One region of the Streptomyces sp. MS06 genome, then DNA from elsewhere that is predicted to be linked to it. Evidence: riboswitches for the same ligand, from Rfam matches in the RefSeq annotation. Region 1 holds a riboswitch; the other holds the start of a gene.

Region 1 (10,029 bases):
CGCCCGGGGCCCCGGCATCACGATGACCATCGACGACACGAAGGGGACGGTCGAGGCGGACATGCTGCTGGACGCGATCCAGGAACTGCGTGCCGCCGGAGCGGAGGCGATCCAGGTGAACGGGGTGAGGGTGGTCGCCGACACCTATCTGACGGATTCCGGCAAGAGCGTCAGCATCGACGGGAACAAGATCACCGCTCCCTATCGTTTTCAGGTCATCGGCAAGCCGCAGGACCTGGATCCGGCGCTGAACATCCCGGGAGGCGTGGTGCAGACTCTGGAAAAGGAGCAGGCCACGGTGGTCATCGAGCGGTCGGACAAGATCGTCGTGGACGCCTTGCGAGCGGCGAAGCGGCCTGACTACGCTCGGTCGTCCTCCCGGTGAAGCGGCGGTGCATGGCAGGCATCGGGCGAGGGCATGACGTTGCGGGGGGTCGGCGCACCGAACCGGTGGTGCGTGGTGGAAACTGTCTGGTGGATACGGACGTTGTGAAGATGTCCGGGTCGACCGGTGTGTTCAGTCAGGGTTCGTCCTGCCCCACGGGCGGGTCTGTTTCGGTCAAGGGGAATCGCCCGTGAAGTTGTTTGGGAAGTTGTTCGGCAAGAGCACGCGAGAGGGCGGCGACAACGCGACCGCCCGGCATCGCGCACAGCCCGATGCCGAGGGACGGCGGCCGCTGTTCCGGGACCAGGTGGCTGGTCCGGGCGGTGACGCGTCCCGGGCGCCGGGCGCGCCGTCGGTTGACCCTGCCCAGGCGGGCGGCATAGGTTTCGGACAACCGTCGACCTCGGGTACGGATGCCCCGTACGCGTCCAATGCGCCGGCGGGGCAGCCGCGGCAGGAGGATCCGTCCATGTCGGCCCTGGTGTGTACGAGGTGCGGTAACCGCAACGCGGAGAACAGCCGCTTCTGCTCCCACTGCGGTGCTCCGCTCCGGGCCGGGGCCGCCGCGGAGCGCCCGTCGGAGACCACCTCGACGATCTCCATCTCCGGCATCGAGGCCTATGACGCGGAGGCCACCGGCCAGACGGCCGTCCCGGCGCTGTCGTCCGAGGCGCAGGCGGCCGTGGACGCGCTCCCGCTGGGCTCGGCGCTCCTGGTGGTGCGCCGCGGGCCGAACCAGGGCAGCCGCTTCCTGCTGGACAGCGACCTGACCACGGCCGGGCGCCACCCGCAGAGCGACATCTTCCTGGACGACGTCACCGTCTCCCGCCGGCACGTGGAGTTCCGTCGCGGACCGGACGGCAGCTTCACCGTGGCCGACGTGGGCAGCCTCAACGGCACGTACGTCAACCGGGAGCGGATCGACTCGGTCGCCCTGTCCAACGGGGACGAGGTGCAGATCGGCAAGTACCGGCTGGTCTTCTACGCGAGCCAGCGGGCTTACTGAGCGCTCCCGGACTCGGTCCGGGAGCACCCTCCAAGGAAGTTTGATGCTTCGAACACCGAGCGGCGGTGCCGATCACGGCGCCGCCGCCGCGGACAATGACCTGATGAGCATCGGTACCGTGTTGAACGCGCTGCGGGACGAGTTCCCCGAGGTCACCATCTCCAAGATCCGGTTCCTGGAGTCGGAGGGGTTGATCGAGCCGCGGCGGACCCCTTCCGGCTACCGCAAGTTCAGCGACGAGGACGTGGAGCGCCTTGCTCGGGTGCTGAGAATGCAGCGGGACCACTACCTCCCGCTGAAGGTGATCCGCGAGCACCTCGACGCCGTGGAACGCGGCGAGGCGGTGCATCTTCCGCCGCTGGGCCGGCCGGGAGAGGGCGACTCCGCGCAGACATCCGGCGAGCCGCCGGCCGCGGCCAGAATCGGCCGCGAGGAGCTGCTGGACGCCGCCGGGATCGGCGAGCAGGAGCTGCAGGAGTGGGAGTCGTACGGACTCGTCACGCCCCTGGAGGACGGCGTCTACGACGCGGAGTCGGCCACTGTCGCCTCGCTCGTCGCGCAACTGGGCCGCTTCGGGATCGAGCCGCGGCACCTGCGGTTGATGAAGGCTGCCGCCGACCGGGAGGCCGGGCTGGTGGACCAGGTGGTGGCCCCGCTCCGGCGCCACCGCAACCCGCAGACCAGGGCACATGCGGAGGACCGGGCGAGGGAACTGGCGGATCTCGCGGTGCGGCTCCACTCGGCGCTGGTGCAGACGGCACTCGGGGTGCGGTTGCCCTGACGGAAGGGGTCCTCGCGGTGCGTGATCGGCCACGCCTTGCCGGCTCGACTACCCAAACATCCCGGGCACGGCCTAGGGTTGCTGTGTGAACGAGCTCGATGTCGTAGGTGTCCGGGTCGAAATGCCCTCCAACCAACCGATCGTGCTCCTGCGCGAAGTGGGAGGCGACCGCTACCTCCCCATCTGGATCGGGCCGGGGGAGGCGACGGCGATCGCCTTCGCTCAGCAGGGCATGGCCCCCGCGCGGCCGCTGACCCACGACCTTTTCAAGGACGTGCTGGAGGCCGTTGGTCAGGAGCTGACCGAAGTGCGCATCACGGACCTGCGCGAGGGCGTTTTCTACGCGGAGCTGGTCTTCGCCAGCGGAGTCGAGGTGAGTGCCCGCCCGTCCGACGCCATAGCGCTGGCCCTGCGCACCGGCACGCCGATCTACGGCAGTGACACGGTCCTCGACGACGCGGGCATCGCCATCCCGGACGAGCAGGAGGACGAGGTGGAGAAGTTCCGCGAGTTCCTCGACCAGATCTCTCCGGAGGACTTCGGGACCAGCAACCAGTAGGCGCGGCACGCCTGCTACCCGCCGACGCACGGTCCGGCGGGCGGTTCCGCCGGACGGCCGCGTCGCGCAAAATACCGGCAAGTGCCACGAGGGTATGAGAGAGTCCTGCGACCCCCTCCGGACACATTCCGCTAGCCTTTCCCCGCGGTGGGGTGCGGGAAACCACTCCCAGGGTGATTATCACCCGGCGTGCCGAGTGTGGCGATCGTTGACGCACCCATGGTGACTGCCTACCGTCGAGAAGGCAGGTCAAGGACGGAGGTCGGCGTGGGAAGCAGCGGCGGCGGTACGGCTGGGGGTGCCCCCGGACGTGGTTTCGGGGCGGGCGGTCCGTTTCCGCTTCACAGCAGCACGGCCGATCACGTTCCGCAGCGACCGGCGGCCGTGCCGAGCAGCGGAGGGGCGGCGTCGATGACGTCCGAGCAGATCGGCTACCGCGGTCCGACGGCCTGCGCGGCAGCCGGCATCACCTACAGGCAACTCGACTACTGGGCCCGCACCGGCCTCGTCGAACCCAGTGTCCGGCCCGCCTACGGATCCGGGACGCAGCGCCTGTACAGCTTCCGGGACGTCGTCGTCCTGAAGATCGTCAAGCGGTTCCTCGACACCGGGGTCTCGCTGCAGAACATCCGCACCGCCGTCCAGCACCTGCGGGAACGCGGCTTCCGCGATCTGGAGCGCATGACGCTGATGAGCGACGGCGCCACCGTCTACGAGTGCACCTCGCCGGACGAGGTGCACGCCCTGCTGCAGGGCGGACAGGGCGTCTTCGGGATCGCTGTCGGAGTGGTGTGGCGGGACGTGGAGAGCGCGCTCTCGCAACTGCACGGGGAGCGCATCGACACCGGGGAGACCCTCGTCGGGCACAATCCAGCGGACGAACTGGCCCGCCGACGGAACCGGGCCGTCTGAGCGGTTTCCGCGACCCTGCGGCGGTGCCCGCAGAGAGCCCGCCGCGTTCCCCCGGCGGCACCGGGTGCGACGTCAGTGGCGATGTCAGTGGCGTGGTGCAGCATCGGAGGTGTGAGAACCGCGCCCACGATCCTGCATCTCGACATGGATGCCTTCTTCGCCTCGGCGGAGCAGGCGTCCAAGCCGAGCCTGCGCGGGAAGGCCGTCGTGGTGGGCGGTCTCGGACCACGCGGGGTGGTGGCCACCGCCTCGTACGAGGCGCGGGTCTTCGGCGTCCACTCGGCGATGCCCACGGCGCAGGCCCGCCGACTGGCGCCGCACGCCGCCTACCTCACTCCGCGCTTCGACTTCTACCGGTCGATCAGCGAGCAGGTGATGGGGCTGCTGCGGGCGCTGTCGCCGCTGGTGGAGCCGCTGAGCCTGGACGAGGCCTTCGTGGACCTGGAGGCCTCGGGAGCGGCCCGGGACAGCGCCTCGGCCAGGCTGGCCGGCGAGAGGCTCCGCGCCGACATCCGCGCCGTCACCGGGCTCACCGGATCGGTCGGCCTCGCGGCCTGCAAGATGCTCGCGAAGATCGGCTCCGAGCAGGCCAAACCGGACGGCCTCGTCCTGATCGAGCCGGGCAGCGAGCGGGCCCTGCTGGGCCCGATGCCGGTCCGGACCCTGCCCGGCGTCGGGCCGGCCACCGGCGACCACCTGCGCAGAGCCGGGATCGCCACCGTCGACGAGATCGTCGAGGCCGGAGAGGACGAACTGGTCCGGCTGCTGGGCAAGGCGCACGGCCACGGGCTGTACGCGATGGCGCTGGCGCGGGACGACCGCCCGGTGGTCGCCGAGCGGGAGACGAAGTCGGTGTCGGTCGAGGACACCTACGACGTGGACATCCACGACCGGCTCCGGATCGGGATGGAGGTGCGGCGGCTGGCCGACCGCTGCGTCCACCGGCTGCGCGCCGCGGGTCTGTCCGGCCGGACGATCGTGCTGAAGGTGCGGCGCTACGACTTCTCGACACTCACCCGGTCGGAGACGCTGCGCGGGCCGACGGACGATCCGGCGGTGGTGCGGGAGGCGGCGGCGCGGCTGCTCGACCCACTGGACACCACGGGCGGGGTGCGGCTGCTGGGAGTGGGGGTGAGCGGCCTCGCCGACTACACCCAGGAGGACCTCTTCGCCCAGGCCGCGGGGGAGCGTACGGAGCAGGCGGAGGAGGAGGCCGAGGCCGCACCGGCCCCGGACGAGGCCGAACCCGCCGAATGGCGCTGGCGGCCCGGCCGCGACGTCCGGCACGCCCTCCACGGGCACGGCTGGGTGCAGGGCAGCGGCCTCGGGCGGGTCACGGTGCGGTTCGAGACCCCCGACTCGGCGCCCGGGCGGGTACGCACCTTCCGGGTGGACGATCCGGCGCTGGAGCCGGCGCAGCCGCTGCCGCTGGTGCAGCGGGGGGCCGACCCGGAGGCCGGGGACGTGCCGCGGCGGGCGGGGGCCGGTCCGGGCCCGGCAGCGGCGCCGAGACCGCCGACGCCCGCGTGACACGGCCCGCGCGCCCGGGGAGGCAGGCGGCCCGCTGGAGCGTGCGGCGCGCGCGGAGGCGTACCGGGGGGGAGCGGAACCCGGAGCGCCGGACGGGAGCTGCAGGGGGCGGGGGAGGGCCGGGCCGGTGGGGCCGGGGCGGGGGAGGGCGGGACCGGGAGGGCGGCGATCGGGGGATGCCGGGGAGGAGAGTGCGGGGCGGGGCCGTTCAGGTCTCGTCCGTGCCCGCCAGCCGGCCGAAGTCGCGGTCCGGGAGGGACGGGGGCGGAGCCACGTCGAGGCCGTAGTGGTGGTAGAGCTGGAGCTCCTGCTCCGGCGAGAGGTGGCGGCCCACACCGAAGTCGGGGGCGTCCTTGATCAGCGCGCGTTCGAACGGGATGTGCAGGGTGCCCTCGACCAGCTCGCTCGGCTCCAGCGGGACGAAGGCGTCCCGGGAGAAGAGGCCGGTCCGTATGGCGGCCCACTCCGGCACACCGGTCGCGTCGTCGAGGTACACCTCGTCGACGGTGCCGATCTTGGTGCCGTCGCGGTCGAACGCCTTGCGGCCGATCAGGTTGCGCGGATCGATGTCGGTCTGCACGGTCCCTCCATGAGGTCGCAACTCATCCGTAAGCACTACGAAAGAGCACAATGCGTGCCGCGGCCACTCGAGGAACCGGCCACGGGCCTCGCTGGTAGGCTGGCAAGCGGCTGCTGACCCCGTGCGGGAGAGTCCTCCGTCCACCACCGGAGGCGCCGAAGGAGCAAATCCTCCCCGGAATCTCTCAGGCTCACGTACCGCACGGACGAGGTCACTCTGGAAAGCAGGGCGGGTGTCGACGGCTTCCGCTCTCACCGACGGTGAAAACCGGCCGCCCCGAGGCGGCCCGGTGAAGCTCTCAGGTTGAGATGACAGAGGGGGAGGCCGTCGGGGCACCCGTGCCGTGGTGCTCCTCGAAGGTCGCGTCAGACCAGGAGGCCTCCGCAATGACCGCCCATCGCACTCCGCTCTCCGAGCTCGAACAGGGCACTCCCTTCGAGCGGCGCCACATCGGCCCCGACCACGAGGCGCGGGCCAAGATGCTCGCGCAGGTCGGCTACGGCTCGCTGGACGAGCTCACCACCGCCGCCGTACCGGATGTGATCAAGAACGCCGACGCGCTCGATCTGCCGGGAGCCCGCACCGAACCGGAGGTGCTGGCCGAGCTGCGCTCCCTCGCCGACCGCAACCAGGTGCTCGACCCGATGATCGGGCTCGGTTACCACGGCACCTTCACCCCGCCCGTCATCCTGCGCAACGTCATGGAGAACCCGGCCTGGTACACGGCGTACACGCCGTACCAGCCGGAGATCTCCCAGGGCCGCCTCGAAGCCCTGCTGAACTTCCAGACCATGGTCGCCGACCTGACCGGCCTGCCCACCTCCGGAGCCTCCCTCCTCGACGAGGGGACCGCGGCAGCCGAGGCCATGGCCCTGTCCCGGCGCATGGGCCGGAACAAGAAGGGCGTCTTCCTGGTGGACGCGGACGCACTGCCGCAGACCCTCGCGGTGCTCCGGACCCGCGCGGAGCCGACCGGCGTCGAGATCGTCGTCGCCGACCTGTCCGACGGCATCCCGGCGGAGACCGCCGAGCGCGAGATCAACGGCGTGCTGATCCAGTACCCGGGCGCCTCCGGCGCGGTGCGCGACATCAGGCCCGTCATCGAGCAGGCCCACGCGCTGGGCGCCTTGGTCACCGTCGCCGCCGACCTGCTTGCGCTGACCCTGCTGACCTCGCCCGGCGAGCTCGGCGCGGACATCGCGGTCGGCACCACCCAGCGGTTCGGTGTGCCGATGGGCTTCGGCGGTCCGCACGCCGGCTACATGGCCGTGCAGGAGAAGTTCGCCCGCAGCCTGCCCGGGCGGCTCGTGGGCGTGTCCCTGGACGCGGACGGGCACAAGGCGTACCGGCTGGCGCTGCAGACCCGCGAGCAGCACATCCGCCGCGAGAAGGCCACCAGCAACATCTGCACCGCGCAGGTGCTGCTCGCCGTGATGGCCGGGATGTACGCCGTCTACCACGGCCCCGACGGACTGCGGACGATCGCCCGGCGCACCCACCGCTACGCCTCGATCCTCGCCGCGGGACTCGCCGACGGCGGAGCCGAGATCGTCCACCGGTCGTTCTTCGACACGTTGACCGTGCGGGTGCCCGGGAAGGCCGCCGAGATCGTGGCCGCCGCCCGCGGCAACGGGGTCAACCTGCGCCTCGTCGACGCCGACCTGGTATCCATCGCCTGCGACGAGACGACCACCCGCGCGAACCTGGCCGCCGTCTGGGCCGCCTTCGGAACCGAGGGCGACATCGACGCGCTGGACGCCGCCACCGGGGACGCGCTGCCGCAGCCGCTGCTGCGCTCCGACGACTACCTGGCGCACCCCGTCTTCCACCAGCACCGCTCCGAGACGGCGATGCTGCGCTACCTGCGCACCCTGGCCGACCGCGACTACGCGCTCGACCGGGGCATGATCCCGCTGGGCTCCTGCACCATGAAGCTCAACGCGACCACCGAGATGGAGCCGGTCACCTGGCCCGAGTTCGGGCAGCTGCACCCCTTCGCACCGGCCGAGCAGGCGGAGGGCTACCTCACGCTCATCCGCGAGCTGGAGGAGCGCCTCGCCGAGGTCACCGGGTACGACAGGGTCTCGCTCCAGCCGAACGCCGGCTCGCAGGGCGAGCTGGCCGGGCTGCTGGCCGTGCGCGGCTACCACCGTGCGAACGGCGACGAGCAGCGCACCGTCTGCCTCATCCCGTCCTCCGCACACGGCACCAACGCGGCCAGCGCCGTCATGGCCGGGATGAAGGTCGTCGTCGTGAAGACCGCCGGGGACGGCGAGATCGACGTCGAGGACCTGCGGGCGAGGATCGAGCAGCACCGCGACGAACTGGCCGTGCTGATGATCACCTACCCGTCCACGCACGGCGTGTTCGAGGAGCACGTCGCCGACATCTGCGCGCAGGTCCACGAGGCGGGCGGCCAGGTGTACGTCGACGGCGCCAACCTCAACGCGCTCGTCGGCCTCGCCAAGCCGGGCCACTTCGGCGGGGACGTCTCCCACCTGAACCTGCACAAGACGTTCTGCATCCCGCACGGCGGCGGCGGCCCGGGCGTCGGCCCGGTGGGCGTGCGCGCCCACCTGGCGCCCTACCTGCCCAACCACCCGCTGCAGCCCGCCGCGGGGCCCGAGACGGGCGTCGGCCCGATCTCCGCGGCGCCCTGGGGCAGCGCGGGCATCCTGCCCATCTCCTGGGCCTACGTCCGGCTGATGGGCGGCGAGGGGCTGAAGCGCGCCACACAGGTGGCCGTGCTGTCCGCCAACTACGTCGCCAAGCGTCTGGAGCCGCACTTCCCGGTGCTCTACACCGGCCCGGGCGGGCTCGTCGCGCACGAGTGCATCATCGACCTTCGCCCGCTGACCAAGGCGACCGGGGTGAGCGTCGACGACGTGGCGAAGCGGCTCATCGACTACGGCTTCCACGCGCCGACGATGTCCTTCCCGGTGGCCGGCACGCTGATGATCGAGCCGACCGAATCCGAGGACCTGGCCGAGCTGGACCGGTTCTGCGAGGCGATGATCGCCATCCGTGCGGAGATCGAGAAGGTCGCCTCCGGTGCGTGGCCCGCGGACGACAACCCGCTGCGCAACGCCCCGCACACCACGCGACTGCTGGGCGGCGACTGGGACCACGCCTACAGCCGCGAGGAGGCCGTCTTCCCGGCCGGGGTGTCGGCCGCCGACAAGTACTGGCCCCCGGTGCGCCGTATCGACCAGGCGTTCGGGGACCGGAACCTGGTCTGCGCCTGCCCGCCGCTGGACGCCTACGAGGACTGACCGCGCACACGTCGGGGCCCGGCCGCACCGTCGGCCGGGCCCCGACGCATGTCCGGCCGTCGCCGTTGCCGTCGCCGTTGGCCTCGCGGTCGCGGTCGCGGCCTCGGTCGAGCAGCGGACGCCCGCCCGGCGGCTACCCACCGGCGCGGCGTTCACCGCCCACCGGACGGCTGCCCGATGCCGTGCTTCGCCCCGACCCGGGGGCTCGGCACGGCGCGGGCGGCCCGCCCCCTCCCACCGTCCGTTGCCGTGCGCACCGGCCCGCGGAGCGCGGTGCGCCGTCCCCGTAGCCGCGGAGGCGTCAGTCCGGGTAGGCGTGCGTCTGCGTCGCCTTCACCGTCGCCCACACCGGTGCCCCCGGGTGGAGATCCAGTTCGGCCGCGGCGACCGCGGTCAGGTCCGCGGTCAGCGGCAGCTCGCCCCTCAGGTCGGCGCGAACCTGGTCCCCGTGGGGCTCCAGCCCGTTCACCTCGCAGCGCCACAGGTTGCGTGCGCTGGATCCGGTGGGCCGGTCGCGGTGGAGGGTGACCGCGCCGGGCGGAAAGGCGACGAACACCGGCCCGGACAGGTCCTCCGTGGTGGTGATGACGGCGCCCGTGCCGAGCCGGACGGTGTGGCCCTCGGCCCGGCCCCGGTAGAGGTTCAGTCCGACGAGCTGGGCGATGTAGTCGGTGCGCGGCCGGCGGGCGATGGCCGACGGGGAGCCCTCCTGGACCACGCGGCCGTCCTCCACCACCACGAGCCGGTCGGCGAGCACCATGGCGTCCAGCGGATCGTGGGTGACCAGGACGGCGACGGCCTCGAAGTCGGCCAGGTGGCGGCGGAGCCCGGCCCGGACCTCCAGCCGGGTGCGCGCGTCCAGCGCCGACAGCGGTTCGTCCAGCAGCAGCAGGCGGGGGCGGATGGCCAGGGCACGGGCGAGCGCGACCCGCTGGGCCTGACCGCCGGACAGGCGCCGGGGCTTGGCGTCCGCCTGGTCGGCCAGCCCCATGCGCTCCAGCCAC
Region 2 (10,029 bases), on a different contig from region 1:
GTGGACCCGGTAGGCCTCCACGATCTGGTGGCCGATCGTGTAGTACGGGTGCAGCGCGGACAGCGGGTCCTGGAAGATCATCGCCATCTCGCGGCCGCGCAGCCTGCGGACCTGGTCCGGGTCGGCCGACAGCAGTTCGGTGCCGTTCAGCCAGATCTCGCCGGATATCTGCGCCTTGCGCTTGCCGTACTGGCCGGCGGTGTGCAGGCCCATGATGCCGAGCGAGGTCACCGACTTGCCGGATCCCGACTCGCCGACGATACCGAGGGTCTTGCCCTTCTCCAGCTGGAAGCTGAGCCCGTCGACGGACTTGACCAGTCCGTCGTCGGTCGGGAAGTGGACCTTCAGGTCCCGCACTTCCAGGAAGGCGTTCGGGGTCGGCGAGGCTGCGGTGGGCTCTCCCACGGCCGCTCCGGTCTTGCTGAGGTCGGTCATGCGAGCCTCACTCGGGGGTCGATCACGGCGTACAGGATGTCCACCACGAGGTTGGCAATGATCACCGCGAGCGAGGTGATCATCGTGACGCCCAGGATGATGGGCAGGTCATGGTTGCGGATCGCCTGCAGCACGGCCTGGCCGAGGCCGGGCAGGCTGAAGGTGGACTCGGTGAGGATCGCGCCGCCGATGAGGGCGCCGAGGTCGATGCCGAGCATGGTGAGGATCGGCGTCATGGTGGAGCGCATGGCGTGCTTGCCGATGACGACCGGCTCCCGCAGACCCTTGGCGCGGGCGGTGCGGATGTAGTCCTCACCCATGATCTCCAGCATGGTGGCGCGGGTGATCCGGGCGTACATCGCGGCGTAGAGGAAGGCGAGGGTGATCCAGGGCAGCAGCATGCTCTGGAACCAACTGCCGAACCCGTCCGCGAGTGGTGTGTACGTGGCGTCGATCCAGCCGAGGCCGTAGTAGAACACCGCCAGCGACAGCAGGCCGGTGAAGTAGATCGGGAGCGAGACGCCGCTGAGGGCGACGACCATCGAGGCCCGGTCCCACAGCGAGCCGCGCTTCAGGGCGGAGAGCACGCCCGCCGCGACACCGAACAGCAGCCACAGCACGGCGGCACCGAGCGCGAGTCCCAGGGTCACCGGGAAGCGGTCGGTGAGCACCGGCCAGACGGCCTGCTCGCTGCGGAAGGAGTATCCGAAGCACGGCGCGGCGCAGTGCGTCACGTCGCCGCCGGACGCGTAGGTGCGGCCGACGAAGATGCCTTTGAAGAACTCCCAGACCTGGACGAAGATCGGATCGCCCAGTCCCAGCTTCTCCCGGACCGCCTCGAGGGCCGCGGGGTCGGCCTGCTTGCCGACGAAGTTCGACGCGATGTCGACCCCGGCCCACTTGGGGATGAGGAAGAAGATGCCGAAGACCACCACGACGATGGCCACCAGCAACACTGCGGCGGCGATGAGCCGCCTGATGAGGTAAGCGAGCACTGCTCTCGGCCCGGCCGCGGACCGGGGCCACCGGAGGTCTTCCGGTGGCCCGCGGTCACGCTGCCCCGGCCTTCACCTGCCTTTCGAGCCGTATGGCGGGTGCGCCGGACGGGATTACTTCACGCCCAGGTTGACGAAGTCGACCATGCCGTTGTACGCGTCGGACGTGTAGGCGTTGGTCAGACGGGTGGAGCGCCAGTTGATGAACTTCTCGAAGGTGAAGGGCAGGTAGTACGCGCCCTCCATGACCTTGTGGTTGATCTCCGTGGCGATCTCGGTCTTCTTCGAGTTGTCCAGCTCCTTGACGTAGGAGTCGAACAGCCCGTCGATGGACTTGTCCTTGATCAGGGCGTAGTTGTTGTTACCGCTCTGCAGGATGTACTTGCTGTCCCACAGCGGCAGACCGAAGCCCTGGACGGTCGGGAAGTCCGGACCCCAGCCCATGATGATGATGCCGTAGCCCTTCTTCTCCACGTTGGAGGGGCTGCCGATGATGCCGGAGGTCTGCGAGCCGTCGTACTGGTCGATCTCGGCGTCGATGCCGATCTTCTTCAGCGAGGCCTGCAGGGACTGCGCGGTGGCCACCTCGACCTGCTTGTTGTTGCGGACCGCGATGGTGGTCTTGAAGCCGTTCGGCTTGCCGCAGGCCTTCAGCTCTTCCTTGGCCTTGGCGACATTGCCGTTCTTGTTCGCGCCGGCCATGCCGTACGGGTCGTACTTCTGGCCCTCGCCGCCCGGGATCGACGGCGGCAGCATGTTGGTGCCGATCTCACCGCCGGCCATGGGGCCGCCGCGCGCGGTCTGCAGGGAGACGTGGTCGGCGCCGTACTCCACGGCCTTGCGGCAGTGGATGTTGTCGAACGGCTTCACGCTCTGCGGGAAGACCGCGTAGCGGAGGTAGCCGGAGACCGGGTTGTCCAGGTTGCCCTTGTACTTCTTCAGGGCCTGCTGGCGGGCCTGCGGCGACAGGCCGGTCTGGCCGATGTCCAGGTCGTAGTCGCCGTTGAGCAGGCGCTGGTCCATGTCGTTGGCGTTGGTGAAGTACGAGATGGAGATCTTGTCCGGCAGCGCCTTGCGGACCGGGTCCGAGGACTTCTTCCACTGGTCGTTGCGGACCAGGGTCAGCTTCTTGTTCGGCGTGTAGGACTCGAACTTGTACGGGCCGCTGGAGAAGGGGTTCAGCGTGTACTTGGACTTGGTGTCCTTGTCCTGGCGCACCGGGGAGGACGACGGCATCGCGAGCATCTGCTCGAAGTCGCTGTTGGCCTGCGGCAGGTGGAAGACGATCGTCTTGTCGTCAGGCGTGTCGATCGCCGTCAGACCCAGGTGGTTGGGGTCCTTGTCCTTGTACGGGCCCGGGTACTTGCCGTCCGGGTCCAGGGTGTCCTTGACGTAGACCGGGCCGCCGGACAGGACGTCCTGCGCCCACTGGCGCTCGATGCCGTACTTGATGTCCTTGGACGTGATCGGCTTGCCGTCCTGCCACGTGATCCCGTCGCGCAGGGTGTACGTGTAGGTCTTGCCGTCGTCGGAGACCTTCGCCATGCCGGTGGCCAGGTCCGGGACCAGCTCGGTGCCCTTGGCGCCCGGCGCGGTGTTGTAGGTCACCAGCTGGCGGCTGTAGTAGCGCATGAAGTTCCACGCGAAGCCGTAGTAGCCGCGGGTGGTGTCCCAGAAGTCGGCGTCCTGGGTGGTGGCGAACTTCAGCTCGCCGCCCTTCTTCGACGAGGCGTTGGCGACCTTGTTGTTCGCGGCGTTGAAGCCCGGGGCGCCGCCCTTGCCGCTGCTGTTGTCGTCGTTGCCGCCGCCGCCGCACGCCGCCGTGCTCAGCAGCGCCGCGACCACGGCAGCTGCGGCCGCGGCCTGCTTGCGGCGCCCTGTGGTGCGTTGGGTAGTCACGTTCTCGGATCCTCCGTGTAGAGAGCGGCCCGTGCCGGCGCGGGCCCTGGGGGTACGGCAGTTCAGCGGGAACCCTTCGGGTCGAGGGCGTCGCGGACGCCGTCGCCGAAGAGGTTGAAGGAGAGCACGGTGATGAAGATGGCCACGCCAGGGACGATCATGAACATCGGGTCCGAGTCGTAGTAGTCCACCGCGGTGGAGAGCATGTGCCCCCACGAGGCCGTGGGGGGCTTCACGCCCACGCCAAGGAAGCTGAGTGCCGCCTCGGTGAGGATGTTGGTCGGGATCATCATCGTCGTGTACACGATGATGGGCGCGACGAGGTTGGGCAGCAGCTCCTTGAACAGGATGTACACCCGCCCCGCCCCCAGGGAGCGGGCCGCCTCGACGTACTCGCGCTCGCGCAGGGAGAGCGTCTGGCCGCGCACCACGCGGCCGATGTAGGGCCAGCCGAAGAAGCCGATCACCAGGATCATGACGAACAGGCGGACTCCGGTGCCGCTCAGGCCCAGCAGGTCGTCCGGCATGACCGAGACGAGGGCGATGATGAACAGCAGCTGGGGGAAGGCCAGCAGGCCGTCCATGACCCGGCTGATCAGGGCGTCGAGCCAGCCGCCGAAGTAGCCGGCGAGGACGCCGAGCACGGTGCCGAGCACCACCGCCACCACGGCCGACATGAAGCCGACGAGGAGCGAGACCCGGGCGCCGTAGACGATGCGGGCGAAGACGTCGCGGCCGTTGACCGGTTCCACGCCGAGCAGGTGGTCGCCGCTCATGCCGCCCAGGGAGCCCTTGGGGGTGGAGAACAGCGGGTCGATCAGGTCCTCGTGGTAGGCGTTCGGCTGCTGGCCGACCAGGTGCGCGATCACCGGGGCGAGCAGGGATATCGCGATGAGGACGAGCACGACGACGCCGCCCGTCAGGGCGAGCTTGTCCCGCTTCAGGCGCTCCCAGGCGATCCGGCCCAGGGAGCGGCCCTGGACGGCCTTCGCGTCGGCGGTGTCAACCGTCGCTTCGTCGGCCGCGCTCGGGCCCGCTTCCGCGGTCGGCTCGTGCAATGGTGCCGTCATCTGGCAGGGACCCCTCTCAACCGGCTGTAGCCGGCCCGCACTTGCCGCTGTAGCGGCGTAATCAGTCCGTCGTACACAAGGGCGAAAACGCCCCTGCTGCGGGAGTCTTCAATGGTTTGGCGATCTGTTGCCAGACTTGGAGGTGAAAGGATGCGTAAACGTGATGCTGTCTGAGGGGTTCCGTTATCCGGACGTTGGGTAACGAGGGTCGGACGATGACAAGTTCCGCCAAACAGGACAGAGGGTCGCTTTCTGCCCTCATCTACGCGCGAAGATCGACTCTCGGCCACCCTGACTCACGCCGACCGGCCCGGTGGCCGTCGGTTCCGGAAAGCCGTCAGTAGGGCCCCGCCGCCGGCGGCGGATAGCCGCTCTCGGAGCCGGCCGGAGCCCGGTCGGGAATCCCCGCGTGGGCCTCGCGGTCGTAGAACGGCCGGGCGTTGGCCCGCAGCCACATCACGACCGGATCGTGCGCGTCCGACATCGCCACCGTGGACACCGGCAGCCCGTCCGGCACCGCACCGATCGACTGCTGCATCATCGCCCGCACCGCGTCCACCGCGGGCGGCGAGGTGTCGTACACCTCCAGGCCGATCGCCAGGTACGGTGCACCCAGCACCGGTTGCACCCAGGCGCGGCGCAACGAGCGGACGGCCGGAGTGCGGTGGGCGTTCTGCGCGAGCAGGGCGTAGAACTGCGGAACCTCCACGCCCGGCTCGGTCACCCGGAGCGGACCGGCGGGCTGACGCTCCAGGCCCGTCGCGATCCTGCGCAGATCGGGCCAGGGCACACCGACACCGCCGCCGGGGGCGTGCGGATTGAGCCAGAGACCGTAGTGGTCGGGGTAGAGCGACCGGGCGGCGTCGACGCCGTCCACGACCTCGTACGAGCGGTTCCAGCCGCTGGCGGAGAGCTCCTGGGCGGAGGTCACGCACGGTGCGTAGCGGTGCCCCTCGACCTCCATGCTCCCGTACTGGGCGTCCGGGGAGCCCGCCTGGCCGTGCCACAGGAGCATCCAGACCTGGCCGGAGGACGGGGCGGCGAGCGCGCGCAGCAGCGCCTCGTAGGCGTCATAGCGTCCGGGGGTGACCTGGTGCAGCATGTGCTCGATCTGCCCGGCCGCGGCGGTACCGCTCGCGCTCACGTTTCTACCGCCCCTTCGTATGGTGTCTCGACCGCGCCATGTAACCAGGTTAAGCGGCACCCCCGGGAGAGCCGTCCACGGCTCGGGGACTTTCCGGCGGGGCGTGTCCGGCGGAACGGACCGCGGGTGGCCGACCATCCGGCAGCGCCGCGGGCGGGCGGGGCCCCGCCCGGCTGCCCGGCCGCCGCCGGGCGCCGGCGCCGGGCCGCCACCCGGCGGCGGCCCGGCGCCTCCGGCGCGGACGGCCCCGGGCCGCTGTCACAAACCGCCCTGGGCGTCCTGCCGGTAGAACGGCCGGACCTGTTCCCGCATCCAGTCCGCCACCGGGTCCTGCGCCGCCTCCAGCAGGACCAGGTGGACCGGCCAGGGCGCCGGCGCCCGGCCCAGGGCACGGCCGAGGGCGTCCAGGGGTGCCTGCCGCAGATCGTCCTCCCAGGAGGAGAGTTCGACGCCGATGAACAGCACCGGCTCGTCCGTCTCCACGACGGCCAGGCAGCGGCGGGCGGTACGCACGGCACCGGTCGCCTCGAACTCGGCCGAGGCCGCGGAGAGGAAGTCGACCGGATCGTGCTGCCAGTCCGGCTCCGAGAGCCGCACCCGGCCCCCGCCCGCGGGCCCGTCCAGCGGGGTCAGGCCGGACCGGCACAGCTCGGCCACCGCTTCCGGGGGCAGCGGAACGCCGACCACGCCGCCCGGGTTCACCGCGATGCCGACCTGCGCGGGCAGCCCGCGGGCGAACTCGACCGCGGGGGCGACGGTGTACGGCAGGTGGGCGCCGGCGGTCAGCCGGAACTGCTCCTCGGAGCTGAACACGGGCACGTACGCCTGTCCGTCGAGCTCGGTGGTGGGCAGGTCCAGGGAGCCGCTGTCGGGTCCGCCGCCGCCGGGCAGGGGCACCCAGACGAGGCTGCGGCCGAGCACCTCGAGGATGCGGGCCCCCGCCGAGGGGACCCCGAGGGAGGCGGACAGCACCTCCTCCAACTCGTTGCCGGGCCATCCGCCGTGGGGATGGGGGTGGGTCTGCTCCGGGAAGTCCGCGGGAAGGTCCGCCGGGAAGTCCATCTGTCTGTACCGCCTGCCGAGAACCGCTGTCGTGGCTGCACAGGCTAGCGGGTACGGGTCCGCACCCGGCCCGCTCGCCGCGATCACCGCATTCACCGCGTTCACCGCGTTCAACCGGCGAACCCGATGTGCCGGACCGCGCCCGCCGACTCCCGGTCGAGCAGCACCGCCGAGTCGCAGCCGGCGGGCACCTCGCCGCGTTCCACCGCGCGCAGCAGCCGGGCCGCCGCCCGGCGGTGGCGGAGGAAGGCGTAGCGGGAGACGTCGCGGCCGCGCTCGCGCTGGCCCGCCAGGGCGGTGCCCGGGGCGACGTCGAGCACCAGCAGGTGCAGGGTGCCGCCGCGGCGCCGGGCAGCACGGGCCAGCCAGCGCCGCACCCAGGGCTGGGTGCCGCAGTCGTGCACGATCACGCCCTCGCCGGTGCGCAGGGCGCGTCGCAGCCCGGCGTAGTGCGCGAGGCGGACCAGGGGGCGGTAGAGGGCGTACGGCAGGAACCCGGGCATACGGGCCTCCCACCGCTCGCGGGTGTCCTGGGAGTCGATGCGGACCCCGCGGGCGGTCCGGCTCATCAGCGTCGACTTGCCGCTTCCGGGCAGGCCCGTGACCACCACCAGGTCCCGGATGCCGAACAGCAGGGAGTGCGGTCCGCGGCCGCGGCGCCGTCGGAGGTCGCGGAGGACGGGACGCGGACGGCCGGCCCCCGCACCGCAGCGCTCCGGGGCCGCCGGGGACTCCCGGGAGGGGCGTGCGGGCTGCCGGGGCAGCGCGGCGCCCGACGCCGTCGCGTACACCGTGGTCCTGTTCACCGTCATCGTCCTCCCCTGGGCCAGGTGGGTGTGGTCCCCGTCGACCGTAAAGAGAAGGTAATGCCGAGGTCTTGCGGTTGTGTGCGCGTACCGCCACAGACCGGTTACGGATCCGGTCTGCCGTGATCGGGGGCGGGCATGCAATGATGTGCGCGCCAACTGCATACCGGCCGTTTGAATCCGCGCGGGAGAGTTCCCAGCCGTAGGGCTGGGGCGCCGAAGGAGCAAGTCCCTCCCTTGAATCTCTCAGGCCCCGTTACCGCGCGGGCGAGGCACATCTGAAAAGCGGGCCGCCGCGTCCCCCGGGACGGCGGAGGCTCCACCCAAGGTGCAAGCCAGAACCGCCCCAGGTGGTCATGGCGAACCTCTCAGGTTCCGATGACAGATGGGGAGGAAGACCTCGCCCGCCCCCACGCCCGGCATCAGCCCGCGCGGGGGTCCCCGCTGCCCCTGGGAGACGACCGACCGATGAGCAGTTCCGCATCCCATCCGCTCCGCCACACGGCGCTGGACGCCGTGCACCGCTCGCTCGGCGCGACGATGACCGACTTCGCCGGCTGGGACATGCCCCTCCGCTACGGCTCCGAGCGCGAGGAGCACCTCGCCGTGCGCACCAAGGCCGGCCTGTTCGACCTGTCGCACATGGGCGAGATCACCGTGACCGGCCCGCAGGCCGCCGCCCTGCTGGACCACGCCCTCGTCGGCAACATCGGCGCCGTGCGGGCGGGCCGCGCCCGCTACACCATGATCTGCCAGGCCGACGGCGGCATCCTGGACGACCTGATCGTCTACCGGCTGGCCGAGACCGAGTACCTGGTCGTCGCCAACGCCTCCAACGCGCAGGTGGTGCTGGACGCGCTGACCGAGCGCGCCGCCGGCTTCGACGCGGAGGTCCGCGACGACCGCGACGCCTACGCGCTGCTCGCCGTCCAGGGCCCCGAGTCCCCCGGCATCCTCGCCGCCCTCACCGACGCCGACCTGTCCGGCCTCAAGTACTACGCGGGCCTGCCCGGCACCGTCGCCGGCGTCCCCGCGCTGATCGCCCGTACCGGCTACACCGGCGAGGACGGTTTCGAGCTGTTCGTGAAGCCGGAGCACGCGGTGGAGTTGTGGCGGGCGCTGACCGAGGCGGGGGAGGCCGCCGGGCTGGTGCCGTGCGGGCTGTCCTGCCGGGACACGCTGCGCCTGGAGGCGGGCATGCCGCTGTACGGGAACGAACTGACGGCGCAGCTCACGCCCTTCGACGCCGGCCTCGGCCGGGTCGTGAAGTTCGAGAAGGAGGGCGACTTCGTGGGGCGCGAGGCGCTGGCCGCGGCCGCCGAGCGCGCCGCGTCCAAGCCGCCGCGGGTCCTGGTGGGCCTGGTCGCCGAGGGCCGGCGGGTGCCGCGCGCCGGGTACCCCGTGGTGGCCGACGGCGCGGTGATCGGCGAGGTCACCTCCGGTGCCCCGTCGCCCACCCTGGGCAAGCCGATCGCCATGGCCTACGTCGACGCGGCGCACGCGGCGCCGGGCACCGAGGGCGTCGGCGTGGACATTCGCGGTACCCATGAGCCGTACGAGATCGTGACGCTGCCGTTCTACAAGCGGCGGAAGTGACGCCGCCGCGGCCCGGCCGCCGCGACGTCGGGTGACGTCCGGCACATCGGCGCCGCCCACCGCGTCCGCGCGGTCCCACCGTTCACCAGCACTCCCCCGCGTACAGGAGAATCCAGTCATGAGCAACCCCCAGCAGCTGCGCTACAGCAAGGAGCACGAGTGGCTGTCGGCCGCCGAGGACGGCGTGTCGACGATCGGTATCACCGAGCACGCCGCCAACGCGCTCGGCGACGTCGTCTTCGTCCAGCTCCCGGACGTCGGGACCACCGTCGCCGCGGGCGAGAGCTGCGGCGAGCTGGAGTCCACCAAGTCGGTGTCCGACCTCTACTCCCCCGTCTCCGGTGAGGTCACCGAGATCAACGAGGACGTGGTGAGCGACCCCTCGCTGGTGAACACCGCCCCCTTCGAGGGCGGCTGGCTGTTCCGGATCCGGGTCACGGAGGAGCCGCAGGAACTGCTCTCCGCTGACGAGTACGACGCTTTCACCGCCGGCTGAGGACCCTCGATGACCGTTCTGAACACGCCCCTGCACGAGCTCGACCCGGAGGTCGCCGCCTCCGTCGACGCCGAGCTGCGCCGCCAGCAGTCCACCCTGGAGATGATCGCCTCCGAGAACTTCGCGCCGCTCGCGGTGATGGAGGCACAGGGCTCGGTCCTCACCAACAAGTACGCCGAGGGCTACCCCGGCCGCCGCTACTACGGCGGCTGCGAGCACGTCGACGTCACCGAGCAGATCGCCGTCGACCGGGTGAAGGAGCTGTTCGGCGCCGAGTACGCGAACGTGCAGCCGCACTCGGGCGCCTCCGCCAACCAGGCGGCCCTGTTCGCGCTGGCCCAGCCCGGCGACACGATCCTCGGCCTGGACCTGGCGCACGGCGGCCACCTGACCCACGGCATGCGGCTGAACTTCTCGGGCAGGCAGTTCGACGTGGTCGCCTACCACGTGGACCCCGCGACCGGCCTGGTCGACATGGCCGAGCTGGAGCGGCTCGCCAAGGAGCACCGCCCGAAGGTGATCATCG

What was found. A riboswitch is a leader RNA that binds a small molecule or an ion and turns the genes downstream of it on or off. The one in region 1 is predicted to bind glycine.
Region 2: linked by a shared signal. The riboswitch ahead of gcvT (glycine cleavage system aminomethyltransferase GcvT) and the one ahead of gcvP (aminomethyl-transferring glycine dehydrogenase) in region 1 are both predicted to bind glycine.

The regions. Positions count from the first base shown of each region.
Region 1 is NZ_JBJZOJ010000025.1:5,246-15,274, forward strand. It holds gene ACL02U_RS15640 (DUF881 domain-containing protein) at 1-385, shown strand, start outside; gene ACL02U_RS15645 (FHA domain-containing protein) at 576-1,391, shown strand; gene ACL02U_RS15650 (MerR family transcriptional regulator) at 1,435-2,172, shown strand; gene ACL02U_RS15655 (bifunctional nuclease family protein) at 2,258-2,731, shown strand; gene ACL02U_RS15660 (MerR family transcriptional regulator) at 2,999-3,643, shown strand; gene ACL02U_RS15665 (DNA polymerase IV) at 3,755-5,173, shown strand; gene ACL02U_RS15670 (PRC-barrel domain-containing protein) at 5,382-5,753, opposite strand; glycine riboswitch at 5,868-5,963, shown strand; gene gcvP (aminomethyl-transferring glycine dehydrogenase) at 6,140-9,025, shown strand; gene ACL02U_RS15680 (ABC transporter ATP-binding protein) at 9,327-10,029, opposite strand, start outside.
Region 2 is NZ_JBJZOJ010000022.1:52,124-62,152, forward strand. It holds gene ACL02U_RS14435 (ABC transporter ATP-binding protein) at 1-435, opposite strand, end outside; gene ACL02U_RS14440 (ABC transporter permease) at 432-1,430, opposite strand; gene ACL02U_RS14445 (ABC transporter substrate-binding protein) at 1,545-3,329, opposite strand; gene ACL02U_RS14450 (ABC transporter permease) at 3,392-4,399, opposite strand; gene ACL02U_RS14455 (enhanced serine sensitivity protein SseB C-terminal domain-containing protein) at 4,737-5,543, opposite strand; gene ACL02U_RS14460 (enhanced serine sensitivity protein SseB) at 5,802-6,605, opposite strand; gene ACL02U_RS14465 (AAA family ATPase) at 6,716-7,417, opposite strand; glycine riboswitch at 7,587-7,683, shown strand; gene gcvT (glycine cleavage system aminomethyltransferase GcvT) at 7,880-9,007, shown strand; gene gcvH (glycine cleavage system protein GcvH) at 9,126-9,503, shown strand; gene glyA (serine hydroxymethyltransferase) at 9,513-10,029, shown strand, end outside.